2 regions of the Pantoea sp. X-Soil-MYKO-1785 genome follow, and region 1 is predicted to be linked to the other one. Evidence: predicted binding sites of a transcription regulator. Region 1 holds the regulator's gene; the other holds the start of a gene.

The links. Region 1 encodes CRP, which controls carbon source genes, mostly activating them, when cyclic AMP is high. Its sites were predicted from a motif close to ATGTGANNNNNNTCACAT; they were not measured.
Positions count from the first base shown of each region.
Region 2: udp (uridine phosphorylase) is a predicted target of CRP. The motif match lies at 3,660-3,677, and genes of this name have one in related genera.

Region 1 covers NZ_AP036000.1:3,814,039-3,821,933, reverse strand. The annotation lists gene AC6I8D_RS18190 (putative adenosine monophosphate-protein transferase Fic) at 1-251, shown strand, start outside; gene AC6I8D_RS18185 (aminodeoxychorismate/anthranilate synthase component II) at 293-868, shown strand; gene argD (bifunctional acetylornithine/succinyldiaminopimelate transaminase) at 950-2,170, shown strand; gene AC6I8D_RS18175 (YccS/YhfK family putative transporter) at 2,172-4,247, opposite strand; gene crp (cAMP-activated global transcriptional regulator CRP) at 4,305-4,937, opposite strand; gene AC6I8D_RS18165 (OsmC family protein) at 5,241-5,645, shown strand; gene AC6I8D_RS18160 (phosphoribulokinase) at 6,122-6,991, opposite strand; gene AC6I8D_RS18155 (YheU family protein) at 7,053-7,271, opposite strand; gene AC6I8D_RS18150 (hydrolase) at 7,276-7,895, opposite strand, start outside.
Region 2 covers NZ_AP036000.1:186,333-194,227, reverse strand. The annotation lists gene rmuC (DNA recombination protein RmuC) at 1-1,336, opposite strand, end outside; gene AC6I8D_RS00870 (tetratricopeptide repeat protein) at 1,422-2,690, opposite strand; gene udp (uridine phosphorylase) at 2,788-3,549, opposite strand; gene AC6I8D_RS00860 (dienelactone hydrolase family protein) at 3,852-4,685, shown strand; gene metE (5-methyltetrahydropteroyltriglutamate--homocysteine S-methyltransferase) at 4,743-7,013, opposite strand; gene metR (HTH-type transcriptional regulator MetR) at 7,152-7,895, shown strand, end outside.

The DNA of each region.
Region 1 (7,895 bases):
TGCCGCGTGATGCCTTTGTACAGCGTATCGCCCACTACTACTGTGAAATCAACGTGCTGCATCCTTTCCGGGAAGGAAATGGCCGGGCGCAACGCATCTTTTTCGAGCAGCTGGCGCTGCATGCTGGTTATCTGCTGGCATGGGAGGCGACCGATGCCGAAAGCTGGCGGGCGGCGAATCAGGCAGGCGTTGCCGGCGACCTGCAGCCGCTGGAGCAGGTATTTGCGAAAGTGGTGAGCGAGCCGACGTAACCGCGTAGAATAGCGGCGCTGTTAACCACTCTGGATTAGTCATGCTGCTGCTGATCGACAACTACGACTCCTTTAGCTGGAATCTTTATCAATATTTCTGCGAGCTGGGCGCGCAGGTTCGGGTGGTGCGCAACGATGCCATCACCCTGCAGCAAATGGATGCGCTGCCGCTGACCCATCTGGTGATCTCCCCGGGACCCTGTACTCCCAACGAATCCGGTATTTCACTGGCGGCGATTCGCCACTTTGCCGGACGTTTGCCGGTGCTGGGCGTTTGCCTCGGACATCAGGCGATTGCTCAGGCGTGGGGCGGCGAGGTGGTGCGCGCCCGTCAGGTGATGCACGGTAAAACCTCGCTGATTCAGCACAGCAACAGCGGCGTGTTCCGCCAGCTGAATAATCCACTTACCGTCACCCGTTACCATTCATTGATCGTAAAACGCGATACGCTGCCTGACGCCTTTGAAGTCACCGCCTGGAGCCTGCGTGACGGTCAACCCGACGAAATCATGGGGATCCGCCATAAAACTCTGGCGCTGGAAGGGGTGCAATTCCATCCTGAAAGCATTCTCAGCGAGCAGGGACACCAGCTGCTGCGCAACTTCCTGTCGCAATAGTTTGCCTTTAAGTGATTTTTTATGCATATTTTGTGATTATTATTTCACGGCAGTACAACGATCATTCAAATGGGGTCACTAATGGCAGCCGAAAAAATTGCGGTCACACGGGAAACGTTCGATAACGTTATTTTGCCTGTTTATGCACCAGCGCAGTTCGTGCCGGTGAAAGGCAAGGGCAGCCGCGTCTGGGATCAGCAGGGCAAAGAGTATATCGACTTTTCGGGCGGCATCGCCGTGACCGCGCTCGGCCATTGCCATCCTGCGCTGGTGGAAACGCTGAAAAGCCAGGGCGAAACGCTGTGGCATACCAGTAACGTCTTCACCAACGAACCGGCGCTGCGTCTCGCCAGCAAGTTAATCAGCGCCACCTTTGCTGAGCGGGTGTTTTTCGCCAACTCCGGTGCAGAAGCGAATGAGGCGGCGTTTAAGCTGGCACGCTATTACGCCTGCAAACGTCACAGTCCGTTCAAAAGTAAGATTATCGCCTTCCACAACGCTTTCCACGGCCGGACGCTGTTTACCGTAACAGTTGGCGGACAGCCAAAATATTCTGATGGCTTTGGCCCCAAACCGGCCGATATCGTCCACGTGCCGTTCAATGATTTGGCTGCGGTTAAGGCGGTTATCGACGATCACACCTGCGCTATCGTGGTTGAGCCGATTCAGGGCGAGGGCGGCGTGGTGCCCGCAACCGAAGAATTTATGCATGGGCTGCGTGAACTGTGCGATCAATATCAGGCGCTGCTGGTGCTGGATGAAGTCCAGAGCGGTATGGGACGCAGCGGCAAGCTGTTTGCTTATGAGCACTATGGCGTGCAGCCCGATATTCTGACCTCGGCCAAAGCACTGGGCGGCGGTTTCCCGGTCAGCGCCATGCTGACCACCCATGAGATCGCCTCTACCATGGCGCCTGGCGTGCACGGCACCACCTACGGCGGCAATCCGCTGGCCTGCGCCATTGCCGAGACCGCGCTGGACATTATCAATACCCCGGCGGTGCTGGAAGGCGTTAGCGTCCGGCGTCAGCAATTTGTCAGCGCGCTGCAGGCGATTGATGCGAAGTACGATCTGTTCAGTGATATTCGCGGCAAAGGCCTGCTGATTGGCGCGGCGCTGAAGCCTCAGCATAGCGGCAAGGCGCGCGATATCCTCAATGCGGCAGCCGCAGAAGGGGTAATGGTGCTGGTGGCCGGCACCGACGTGATGCGTTTTGCACCTTCGCTGATCATCGAACCCGCCGACATCGAAGAGGGCATGCGCCGCTTCGCCGCCGCCGTCGGCAAGGTGATTAGCGGCTGATTTAGTTTTTGCGTAACCGTCTGATCAGCCAGCGGCCATGTTGCGGTCGCTGGCTCCACGCCAGAGAAGAAATGGTGTGCATCACGCTCAGATGATCCAGAATACGGCGCACATGCTGTTCGACGACTGTCACCGGCCCTTCATTAATATTTTCTACCTCATCCAGCAGGTTAACCTGCGAACTGGCACCGTCATATTCCAGCCGCTGCTGACAACGTTGCAGCGCAATTTCGCAGGACTGCAGATAGCGCTCAGCTAACGAGGCGGTCAGCATGGTGTGTTCGCGCGCCAGAATCGTCATTGCATTGATGTGCTCAACAATAAACTGGCTGTGGGTGACCCACAGACGCATATCTTTGAGGTACTGAGCGTTGAAAGCCGGTTCCTGCATCGCCTGGTTCAGGGAGTTAAACAGCGCATTGTGCGCCTGATTGACCCGTATCCGCTGGTACGCCAGTTTCTCCGGCGACTGTTCCGCCCCCAGCAGCAGCCGTAGCGCATCCTGATAGGTTTCCAGTGCGTCGTGGGCGTTCTGCCGCAGTAAGCCGCTCTGCCACTGCGGCCACAGCCACAGCATTCCGCCAAAGGCGATCAGGCAACCCATCAGCGTATCCATCAGGCGTGGCAGCAGGAACTGCGCCCCGTTCAGCGACAGCAGCTGCAGCGAGTAGACCGCCGTCACCGTAAAACCAATCATCGACCAGCCGTAAAACTGGCGGGTAAACCGGTAGCTGATAAAGGTGATCAGCAGCATGATCAGCAGCACCAGCGACTCCGGCACCGCCAGGCGTAAGGTGGCAGCCGCAATCACCAGACCGGCAAACGTGCCCAGCGCCCGGTGCTGGATGCGGACGCGGGTGGCACCGTAGCCGTTCTGGCTGACGAACATAATGGTCATCAGAATCCAGTACGGCTTAGGAATGTTGAAAAACAGCGCCAGCGCGCTGCCCAGCATCAGCATCACCGCAAAGCGACCGGCGGTGCGCAGCGCCGATGAACGCCACGACAGGTAGCTGCGCAGCGCCGGCAAAAGCGGCAGACGGCGCTGGCGATCGGCCATCAGGTCACGTTGATAGAGCGGCTTTTGGGTGCGAAGCACCCGCGCAATACGATTGAAGTGATAGAGGCAGAAATTCCCCACCGGATTATCAGGATGCTGACGGGCAATTTTTTCCAGCGCGCTGAGCTGCTTCTCCATGCCAAAACGATCCGGCAACTGGTGATAGAGAATGTTATCCGCCAGCACCCGTAAGCGGGCCGAAATAGTCTGGGCATTCCAGCGGATCACCGCTTCGGCATGGCTCTGCTCCACCAGTTTCTGCACCTCTTCCGGCTGATGCAGGCTGACCGAGATGTGTTCCTGCAGGTCCAGCGCCACCTGAAAGGCGCGGGTCAGCCGCTTATGGCTGTGATCCCGGCTGGCGGAAAGCATGTGCATCTGCTGGTAACAGGTGGTGATCATATCGACCACTTTCTGCTGGCGCGCCAGCAGCGGCGGCAGGGCCTTTTCCGGGTCGGTCAGCTGGGTCAGCAGGGTATATTTGGCATCGCAATAGTTGGCCAGTTCGCGGTAGATCAGGCTCAGGCTTTCACGCATCGGCTGCTCTTTCCACAGCCAGAACCAGAACCAGTTAAACAGCCCATACCATAGCGTGCCGCCGATATAGAGCAGCGGCGGCACATAGATCGGCATACGGCCAATCAGGCTCAGCGTGAAGATGGCGGCGATCAGGGTGCCGGGCAGCAGGCGGCCGTGTAGCGGACTGATTTCGCCGGTGACCCCCAGCAGCAACGGCAAGGCGAACAGAATCAGCGGCAGCGGAATGGCGTGCTGCGTCAGCCACTGAATCAGGAAGCTGCCGAGCGCAAACAGGCTGCCGCCGACAATCAGGCGTTTGAAGAAGCGTTTATGCGGGGTATCCAGACCGGCGATATTGCAACAGGCGGGAACTAACGAGAACAGCAGACCTTTTTGCAGGTCGCCAGCCAGCCAGCCCAGCGCCACGGGCAGACAGAGCACCAGGGTTTGCCGCAAGGCGTAGTTGACTTCAGGATGGTAAATAATTCGACGCCACATCGGCCCAACACAAACAATAACGGCGCGATGTTGCCATCACGCCGTGGGTGACAGGAATTAGCGGGTGCCGTAAACGACGATGGTTTTGCCGTGTGCAGAGATCAGATTCTGATCTTCCAGCATCTTCAAAATACGGCCCACGGTTTCACGTGAACAACCAACGATTTGGCCAATTTCCTGACGAGTAATTTTAATTTGCATGCCGTCGGGATGCGTCATGGCGTCTGGCTGCTTCGCCAGGTTAAGCAGAGTCTGAGCAATGCGTCCGGTCACGTCGAGGAAAGCGAGGTTACCCACTTTTTCAGACGTAACCTGCAGGCGACGCGCCATCTGCGACGACAGTCGCATCAGGATATCCGGGTTAACCTGGATCAGCTGACGGAATTTCTTGTAGGAAATCTCCGCCACTTCGCACGCGGTTTTCGCACGTACCCAGGCGCTGCGCTCCTGACCTTCTTCGAACAGGCCAAGCTCGCCAATGAAATCGCCCTGATTCAGGTAAGAAAGAATCATCTCTTTGCCTTCTTCATCTTTGATCAGAACCGCAACGGAACCTTTCACGATGTAGTAAAGCGTTTCAGCTTTTTCACCTTGATGAATCAGCGTACTTTTGGATGGATACTTGTGAATATGGCAATGGGACAGGAACCATTCGAGTGTAGGGTCTGTTTGCGGTTTGCCGAGAACCATTCGCTATTATCCTCTGTTGTAATCGTGCCCAAAATACAGGGGGCAGTTTTCCCTGTCAGGCGATGAAAGCTTCAAGCGTTTCCCTTACAGGAAATTATTCGGGCTGCATTCGGCGCAGTGCGCATCATTCTTCCCGGCTTCGCCATCAGGTGACGAAAAATATTTTCAGCACTGTTTGTAGCACAGCTTTTGCCGACTGTCTTCTGTTGTCTCGCTTCAGCTAACAGCGGATTTCTCTGGATTGCTGTTTACCAGGCGAAAGCGTACTCTGACGGCAAAACCGCATATTCTGGAGCGAAAATCATGCAGGCAAGAGTGAAATGGGTAGAAGGACTGACATTCCTCGGTGAGTCGTCATCCGGTCATCAGGTGTTAATGGATGGCAATTCGGGTGATAAAGCGCCCAGCCCAATGGAGATGGTGCTGATGGCGGCAGGCGGATGCAGCGCCATCGACGTGGTTTCAATTCTGCAAAAAGGTCGCAACGATGTGGCTGATTGTGAAGTGAAACTGACCTCAGAACGTCGTGAAGAAGCGCCGCGAATCTTTACGCACATCAACCTGCACTTTATCGTGAGCGGCAAAGCGCTACAGGATAAGGCGGTCTCACGCGCGGTGGATCTTTCTGCTGAAAAATATTGCTCGGTCGCTATCATGCTGGGTAAAGGCGTCACCATCACCCACAGCTATGAAGTGATCGAACTGTAATAGCCGCAAGGGTCATTGCAGACCTGCTAACTTCACTTCCAGTATCTGATGCAGGTTGATTTAAGACTGTGCCTGGGCAGGGAACCGGGTCAGATCGGAAAGTCGCTTAAGCCAATCCCTGGCCGCTCGACCCGCGCCGTCCCTGGCGCGGGACGCTTTCCTCTTCTGACCCGGTTCCCTGCGTGTTGAACTTATCTATTGCTGCCAGATTCTTTCTGCCCAGGGTTTGTCTGTAGCGACCTTCCTGAAACCGGATGCGGTTGTCGGACGTGAAGCGAAGGGAGCATATGCCTGTAGCAAAGCATCGCGGGCCAGGGATGGCCCGCGCTGAGCCTGCCAGGGATAGCGGTTTTGCGTCTTTGCGAAAGGTGTATGCTCCCTGAAGCCTGCCCAGGGGTAAGTCTTTAGCCGCAGGAAAGCCAGTTTTACTATCTTTGTTAAAGACATCTGCTCTCAGAGCGGTTTTTGCTGGCCTCTTACTCTATCCGCTTGCCTTCCACCAGCCGCTTCACCAGCGGACCCATGATCAGCTCCATCGCCAGCCCCATTTTCCCGCCCGGCACCACCAGCGTATTGATATGCGAAATGAACGATCCCTGCAGCATCGCCAGCAGATAAGGAAAGTCGATATCGTCCAGCGCCTGAAAATGGATCACCACGAAGCTCTCATCCAGTGACGGAATCGCGCGGGCGGCAAACGGATTCGAAGTGTCGACCGTCGGCACCCGCTGGAAGTTCAGGTGGGTGCGCGAGAACTGTGGCGTAATGAAATTAATGTAATCTTCCATTGAACGCACCACCGAATCCATTACTGCTTCACGCGAATGGCCGCGTTCGCTGGTGTCACGCACCAGCTTCTGAATCCACTCGAGGTTAACAATCGGCACCACGCCTACCAGCAGGTCGACATGTTCCGCCACGTTATGCTGGGCGGTCACTACGCCACCGTGCAGTCCTTCGTAAAACAGGATATCGGTGTTTTGCGGCAGCGGCTGCCACGGCGTAAAGGTGCCCGGCACCTGATTCCACGGCACCGCTTCATCATAGGTATGCAGGTACTTACGCGACTGGCCCTGGCCGTCGAGCCCATACTGCCTGAAGCTCTGCTCCAGTAAGCCAAAGTCATTGGCTTCCGGACCGAAATAGCTGACATGACGGCCTAAATCGCGCGCCTTGCGGATCGCCATATCCATTTCAGGCCGGGTGAAGCGGTGGAAACTGTCGCCTTCCAGTTCGGCAGCGTGCAGATCAAGCTGCTGAAAAATTTTACGGAACGCGAGACTGGTGGTGGTGGTCCCCGCGCCGCTGGAACCGGTGACGGCGATTATCGGATGGCGTGCTGACATAAAAAAGCTCCCTGTGAAATCGGGTCATGCGCATTGTTAACATGAATTGCCGCTGGCTGCATCAGCCGCGAAATTCTTTGCGCGGCATGATATTGACCGATTCATGCAGTTCCGACCACACCAGCACTACTTCGCCGGTTTCCAGCTGGCGGCGCACGTCAGCCACTTTTTCGTTCAGGCTGCGTTCCTGCTCGCCGTAGTCGGTGCCTTCACGCAGTACGAAAGTTTCAATCAGATTTTCAAGCGTCTCAGGTGAGACCTGTTGCCAGGGAATAATCACAACGTTAGGTTTCCAGAAAAGGGGCAATCCACTGGGGTATGCGCTGTTCAAGCCACATTTCGGGCTGGCGCAACGTCCCGCCGACAAAGCCAACGTGACCGCCGTGCGGCGTCAGTTGATAAGTAATAGTGGCAGATAATTGGCTGCTGTGCGGTATCACTTCATCACTCATGAACGGGTCATCTTTGGCATGAATGATCAGCAGCGGCTTATCGACCTGTTTCAGCCATGGCAGGGCGCTGGCGCGCTGATAATAGTCAGCCGCATCGCTGAAACCGTGGGCGCGGGCGGTGATTGCGTCATCAAAGTCGCGCAGCCGGCGTAGCGCTTTAAGCTGCGCCAGGTTCACCGGCAACGTTTCCGGCCAGGCGTGCAGTTTGCGCCGGGCATTCTTCTTCAGCTGCGCCAGTAAATAGTATTGATAAAAGCGTGAAAAGCCGCGCTCCAGCTTGAGGCTGCACGGCGCCAGCAGCAGCGGCGCGGAGACGATGACGCCCGCATCAACCGGCACAGCGGATCCCTGCTGGCCCAGCAGGCAGCCCAGCATGTTGCCGCCCAGCGAAAAACCCACCGCCACGGTCGGTACCCGGCCCCAGCGGGTTTGCAACCAGTGCAAAAAATAGC
Region 2 (7,895 bases), 3.6 Mb from region 1:
TCAGGTTGCCGCGTCCTTCGGCCAGTTTTTTCATCGCCTCGCGGTAGCTGATTTGCGCCTTATCCAGGCTGTGACCAATCCCGCTCATGTCATCGACGAACAGCCGCATTTTGTCATACAGCCGGGTGGCGCGGTCAGCGATACGCTGCGCATTGCGGCTTTGGTGCTCGTAACGCCACAGGTTATTGATGGTACGCAGCGCCACCAGCAGCGTGGTGGGACTGACCAGCATGATATTCTGCTGCAGCGCCTCGCCAATCAGCTCTGGCTGGCGATCGATCGCCAGCAAAAACGCCGGTTCGACCGGAATAAACATCAACACATAATCAAGCGAGCGTAAACCGGGCAATTGTTGATAATCTTTACGCCCCAGCAGACGAATGTGGCTGCGCATCGCGCTGACATGTTCCTGAATCGCCTGTTCACGCTCAACCTCATCTTCCGCATTGAAGTAACGCTCATAGGCGACCAGCGTCATTTTGGCGTCCACCACCACATCTTTGCCCTGCGGCAGACGCACAATCACATCCGGCTGCATCCTGCCCTGCTGCTCCGACTGAATGCTGACCTGGGTTTCATACTCATAGCCTTCACGCAGCCCGGACGCTTCCAGCACCCGGCTGAGCACCACTTCGCCCCAGTTACCCTGAATTTTATTGTCGCCTTTCAGCGCTTTGGTAAGGTTGAGCGCTTCCTGCGCCATTTGCGCATTAAGCTGCTGTAACTGACGGATTTCGTGGGTCAGGGTGTGCCGCTCACGCGCTTCCGCGCCAAAGCTCTCATGCACCTGACGACGGAAACCATCCAGCTGTTCACGCAGCGGGCCGATCAGGCTGTCGAGGCTCTGGCGATTCTGTTCATCGACGCGGCGGCCGCTATTTTCGAAAATACGGTTGGCGAGGTTTTCAAACTGGGCGCTGAGGCGTTGCTCGCTGTTGGTCAGCAGACGCTGCTTCTCTTCAGCGGCGAAGCGGGTCTCTTCAAGACGGATGGTTACCTCACGCAGCTCCGCTTCCTGGGCGCTGTTGACTTCCAGCTGGTTGCGCAGTTCCCGGTTAAGCTGTTCGCTCTCGTTGCGCCAGTAATCGAGCTGTTGCAGACGTTCATTGGCACCACTCAGCGCACCATGAAGCTGACGCAGTTCCTGCTCACGCTGCTGCGCCTGCTGCTGAAGCTGTTCAATCTGCTGCTGCTGGCGCTGTTGTGCCTCTTCCAGCAGACGGCGCTCGGTTAAAAAACTGGCGGCCTGATGACCGACACGTAACTGTGCCAGCATCCAGCCAATCCCTGCACCGGCGAGCGCCAGGCAGACGCTGATAATGATGTGCTGATCCATGATTTCCCCGCGACTCAAGCTGCTGAGGGAAAAGGTAGAGTCGCACTGTATGAATGTCCAGATATATTTACCGCCACTCAACCACTTACCTCACGGTCACCGTCAGCTTTCCGGCTTGCCAGTCTTCAATCAGGAAGAACGGCATCGGCAGCAGCCATTGGCCATGTTTCACCCGGACCGGATATTGCCAGCTTTTGCCGCCCGCGCGAATGTCCACCATCTGCTGGCTGCCGTCGGCGGCGGCGGACTGTCCGGTCAGGCTGGCAAAGCCCACGTTGCTGCCAACGTGAAAGCGGGGCATCTGCCAGCGTACCGGCGGATGCGCCGGCCACGGCTGAGCCTGATGGAAATAAAACAGCTCATCATGATTGAGAATGCTTTCACGCACCGTTGGCCACAGCGCCGTCTTGAGGAAGTACTGATCGGTAAAGCGTTCGCTGCCACGATACTGTGCAATAAACGCGCGCATCGTTTGTTCAACCTGCTGGAAAACGCCATGGCAGCCGCCCCACATGCCGGCCAGCAGTAACTCGGTGTGAGAAAAATAGTCGCGCATGTGGTGGAACCAGTACGGCGATGCCAGCCAGGCGTTGACCGCCGCCGCTTCACGCTCGGAGAGCAGCGAGTCGGCATCACGCACAATAAAGCGTTTAACGCTGGGATCGTCCATCACCAGAAAGCGCCACAGCGTCGGGAACAGCGTTTTTTCCTGCGACATATCAACCCGCTCAACGTGGGGCTGATCGAGCCGTTGCCAGACATGCTGCGGCACGCTGTCATCCAGATAGATGCGGCAGATCCAGCCGGGAAAGAGCTGCGGTGCCACCTCAACGTTTTTAATCAGGGTTTCACAGTAGCGCGGCTGGTCGCCATACAGACTGAACGCGATCACGTTCTGCCGCGGCTGGCTGAGATCGATTGGCTCAGGCTGCGCAGCAGGAAAGGCGACCCGCGGCCCCTGACGAAAGCGGGCGTCTGACTGCATCAGCGATTCCAGGCCGTAACGCGCCACCTCATCCTGCTTATCCAGCCAGCCACACACTTCGGTCAGGCCATCCAGCCAGGTTTCTGACGCGGTGGCGCGCACGGCCGGCGGCGACTGGTAAATTTTCTGGTAGGTTTTGTACGCTTTGTGATGCTGGCCAAGACGCATCAGGCAGAGCGCGTAGTCGCTCAGTACCTGCATCTGGTGAGGCTGATAACGCAACACCTCTTCGCAAGAGCGGACGGCCTGCGCATAATCGCCCTGCTGCATGGCGGCGCGGAACTGAGCAGCACTGCTCTCCATACGGGCATTGAGCGCGGCGGAATTCGGGTTAACGGCGGGACGACGAACGGGAATAGTTTTGCGCATCGGGCACTCTCAGAGTCCGTTGAAAGGCTGCGCCGGGGTTATCCGGCAGCAGGCAGGCCTCATAGCGGCCCGTTAACCTGCTGCCTGGCTGTGAGGGTTATAACAAGCGGCGTGCCGCTTCAACCACAATTTTTACCGCATCGCTCTCGGTCTGTTTCATCGTCACCGCATCCGGGATCTCTTTCTGGGTGCGGTTAACGATCACACCAGCCACCATGCCGGCGCGCAGGCCCTGGCTGGCGCACATAGTTAACAGTGTAGCGGATTCCATCTCATAGTTGAGTACGCCCATCGCCTGCCACTCTTTCATCGATCCCTGGAAGCGATTCACCACCCGACCAGAGAAGGTGTCGTAGCGTTCCTGTCCCGGATAGAAGGTGTCAGAAGAGGCGGTAATGCCGATATGGGTTTTTGCGCCACAGGCTTCTGCCGCCGCCACCAACGCCGTGGTACAGGCAAAGTCGGCCACTGCCGGAAACTCCATCGGTGCGAAATGCAGGCTGGCACCGTCGAGACGCACGGAACCGGTAGTTACCAGCACATCGCCAACGTTGATGTGTGGCTGGATAGCGCCGGTGGTGCCAACGCGCAGGAAAGTGCGCACGCCAAGCTGTGCCAGTTCCTCAACCGCAATCGAGGTAGAAGGACCGCCGATGCCGGTTGAACAGACCACCACCGGCTTACCGTCGAGTTTTGCCAGCCAGCTGGTGAATTCACGGTGTGAGGCCAGATGCGTGGCATCCTCCATCAGTCCGGCAATTTTCTTCACGCGCTCCGGATCGCCGGGCACAATCGCCAGGGTGGCGCCCTGCAGATCGGCTTTAGTCAGGCCAAGATGGAAAACGTCAGACTGTGTCATTTCAGACTCCTGTTAAGGGAAGGTAGCGCGTCACTCTACGTCAGCACGCCCGATAAATATGTGACAACATTCACTTAAGAAAATGAAAGTTACATTTTTCACTAAAAACAATGTGATGATCATCACATTATCACATCGGATTTGCCGTCATTGCGGTCGGCGGGGCTGTGTCGGGTTCATCGCAGTGTTAAAGAGGTGGGTGATATTGTCCGCTGCTGACTCTGTTACCCGACGTCTGGCTCGCACCGTTTCCGGCCAGGCTATAGTTACGTGATTGCGCAATTGCTTGCACGGAGAGAATAATGAAAACCAGTGATAATATGACACAAAAAGCCGCGGCAGGAACCTTTGCGCCTGCCGTTCAGCCGACCGCCTCCACCACCATTATTACCGACAGTCCGGCGATTCAGTCGGGTGAGACCTCAGTGCCAAGCCAGGGCGAAAATATGCCCGCGTTTTTTGCCCGACCAAAATCGGCAGAGGGTCCGCTGCCGGTGGTGCTGGTGGTTCAGGAAATTTTCGGGGTGCATGAGCACATTCGTGATATCTGCCGTCGGCTGGCGCTGGAAGGCTATCTGGCCATCGCTCCGGAACTCTACTTCCGTGAAGGCGATCCCAACGATTACCACGATATTCCAACGTTATTCAGCGAGCTGGTGAGTAAGGTGCCCGACAGCCAGGTGCTGTCCGATCTTGATCATGCCGCCAACTGGGCGGCGCGTAACGGCGGGGATATCCGGCGGATGGGCATTACCGGGTTCTGCTGGGGCGGCCGCATCAGCTGGCTCTATGCAGCGCACAATCCACAGCTGCGTGCCGCAGTCGCCTGGTATGGACGACTGACCGGCGATCGGACCATGAAGCAGCAGAAACACCCGATAGATGTCGCCGTCGATCTGAGCGCCCCGGTATTAGGCTTATACGGCGGTCAGGATGAGGGCATTCCGCTGGAGAGCGTTGAGCAGATGCGTCAGGCACTGCACGCTGCCAATGCCACCGCCGAAATCATCGTCTATCCCGACGCCGGGCATGCGTTTAATGCTGACTATCGTCCGAGCTATCATGCTGAATCAGCCAGCGATGGCTGGGCGCGGATGCTGGCCTGGTTCAGGCAGTATGGCGTAGCCTCACAGTAAGCGAAAAAGGGGCGCCTGCGCGCCCCGATTATTTCCCCTTCCCCGCCTGTCGCCCGTTTACACCGTTTTAGCCCGCAGATTTTTTGCCGCAGTGACCATATTTGCCAGCGCCAGCCGCGTTTCGGTCCAGCCACGCGTTTTCAGCCCGCAGTCCGGATTCACCCACAGCCGGTGCGGCGCAATACGCTTCGCCGCTTTCAGTAACAGCGCTTCAATCCACTCGACCTCCGGTACGTTAGGCGAGTGAATGTCGTAGACGCCCGGGCCAATTTCATTCGGATAGTCAAAGTGTTCAAACGACGCCAGCAGCTCCATGTCAGAGCGCGAGGTTTCAATGGTAATCACATCGGCATCCAGCGCAGCAATGGAATCCATGATGTCGTTAAACTCGCAGTAACACATATGGGTGTGGATCTGGGTGTCATCCTGCGCCACAGCGGCATTCAGGCGGAATGCCTCGACTGCCCAGTTCAGATAGGCAGCCCAGTCGGACTGATGCAGCGGCAGCCCTTCGCGCAGCGCCGGTTCATCAATCTGAATAATGCCAATGCCGGCTTTTTCCAGATCGGCCACTTCATCACGCAGCGCCAGTGCAATCTGTTTTGCGATGGTTTCACGTGACACATCTTCACGCGGGAATGACCAGCAGAGAATGGTCACCGGACCGGTCAGCATCCCTTTCACCGGTTTGTCCGTCAGCGACTGAGCATACTTCGCCCACTCAACGGTGATCGCTTCCGGCCGGCTGACGTCGCCAATAATCACCGGCGGTTTTACGCAGCGTGAGCCATAGCTCTGTACCCAGCCGTTCTGAGTGAAAACAAAACCATCCAGATGCTCGCCAAAGTATTCAACCATATCGTTACGTTCCGCTTCGCCGTGCACCAGCACATCCAGCCCCAGCCGCTCCTGCTCTGTAATCGCCTGTTTGATATGTTCAGCGATGCCGGTGCGGTAGTGATTGCTGTCGAGACGACCCTGTTTGAAATCGAGGCGCAGGCCACGAATCTCCGGGGTTTGTGGGAAAGAGCCAATGGTGGTGGTCGGCCAGGCGGGCAGATTAAAGCGCTGGCGCTGTGCTTTAGCCCGCTCGCTGTAGCGGCTGCGACGTTCGCTGTCCTGTGGCGTGATGGCCTGCAGGCGCTGAGCGACCGCGGCGTTATGAACGCGACTGGAGTGAGCGCGGGCGCGAACCGGCGCGCTCCAGACCTCCAGTGACGCGGCATCGTTGTGGTTGAGCGCCTGGGTCAGCAGCGAAAGTTCGGTACATTTCTGCAGCGCGAAGGCGAACCAGCTTTTCACTTCCTCATCCAGCCGGCTCTCAACGCTCAGATCGATAGGGCTGTGCAGCAGCGAGCAGGAGGAGCCGATCCACAGCTGCGCACGCTGCGCGATCAGCGGCTGCAGGCGCTCAAACCAGCGGCTCAGATCGGCGCGCCAGACGTTACGCCCGTTGATTACCCCCAGCGACAGCAGCCAGCTGGCCGGCAATTGCTCATTCAGTTGCTGAATATCATCCCGGCCATGCACCAGATCGACATGCAGCCCCTGCACCGGCAGCTGGCGAATTACCTCTATGTTCTGACTGATACTGTCGAAATAGCTGGTGAGCAGCAGTTTGCTCTGTCCCTGCAGTGCATCGTAGGCGGGCTTAAACGCCTCACGCCACGCCTGCGGCAGCTCCAGCGCCAGCGCGGGTTCATCAATCTGCACCCATTCGATATCGCGTTTTGCCAGCTCGGCCAGCACCTGCTGGTAAACCGGCAGGATCGCTTTCAGCAGCGACAGACGGTCAAATGATTCCCCTTTGACCTTACCCAGCCACAGATAAGTCACCGGCCCCAGCAGCACCGGCTTGATGTTGTGGCCCAGCGCCAGCGCCTCGTCGACTTCATCCAGCAACTGGGTCCAGGCCAGCCGGAAAGTCTGGCCCAGCGTAAACTCAGGCACTATGTAGTGATAGTTGGTGTTAAACCACTTGGTCATTTCCGCCGCCGCCGCGGGTTCGCCGGTTGGCGCGCGGCCTCGACCCAGACGGAACAGCGTATCCAGATCAACCGAACCCTCTTTGTTCTGATGACGTGCCGGCACGTTGCCCAGCATCAGGCTGGTGGTCAGCACGTGATCGTACCAGGCAAAGTCACCCACCGGCAGCAGATCGACTCCCGCTTCTTTCTGTTGTTGCCAGTGACGCGCACGCAGCTCACGGCCCACCGCCAGTAATTCCTGCTGGCTGCAGTGACCAGCCCAGTAGCTTTCCTGAGCTTTTTTCAGTTCGCGGCGCAGGCCAATACGCGGAAAACCAAGGGTATGGTTGAGAATTGTCATTCGCTGTTCTCCAGATAATCTTTCACTTTGGCTGACAGCCAAAGATGTTTAGCCGTCCAGATGTTTACACCGCTATAATCTGCGGGTACTGTATGTTCCTCAAGCGCAATATGTTCATTTTCGATATGAAGGACTCTCATGATCGAACTCAAGCACCTGCGGACGCTTCAGGCTCTGCGTAATACGGGTTCGCTGGCGGCGGCGGCATCCCAGCTTCATCAGACGCAATCGGCGTTGTCCCACCAGTTCAGCGATCTGGAACAGCGGCTGGGATTCCGCCTGTTCGTGCGTAAAAGTCAGCCGCTGCGCTTCACGCCACAGGGCGACATCCTGCTGCAGCTGGCCGAACAGGTGCTGCCGCAGATTCAGCAAGCATTGCAGGCCTGTCATGAGCCGCAGCAGACCACTCTGCGGGTGGCGATTGAGTGCCATAGCTGCATCCAGTGGCTGACGCCGGCGCTGGATAATTTCCGTCAGAGCTGGCCGCAGGTGGTGATGGATTTCAAATCAGGCGTCACCTTTGATCCTCAGCCTGCGCTGCAGCAGGGCGAGCTGGATGTGGTGCTGACCTCCGACATCCTGGCACGCTCCGGGCTGTTCTATTCGCCGATGTTTGATTTTGAAGTTCGGCTGGTGCTGGCACCGGATCACCCGCTGGCGCAGGTTGAACATATTGCCCCTGAGGATCTGGCCGATGAGGTGCTGATGATCTATCCGGTGCAGCGTCAGCGCCTTGATATCTGGCGTCACTTTCTGCAACCGGCCGGCGTCAGCCCGGCGCTGAAAAACGTGGATAACACCCTGCTGATGATTCAGATGGTCTCTGCTCGTATGGGCATTGCCGCGCTGCCACACTGGGTGGTAGAGAGTTTTGAGAAGCAG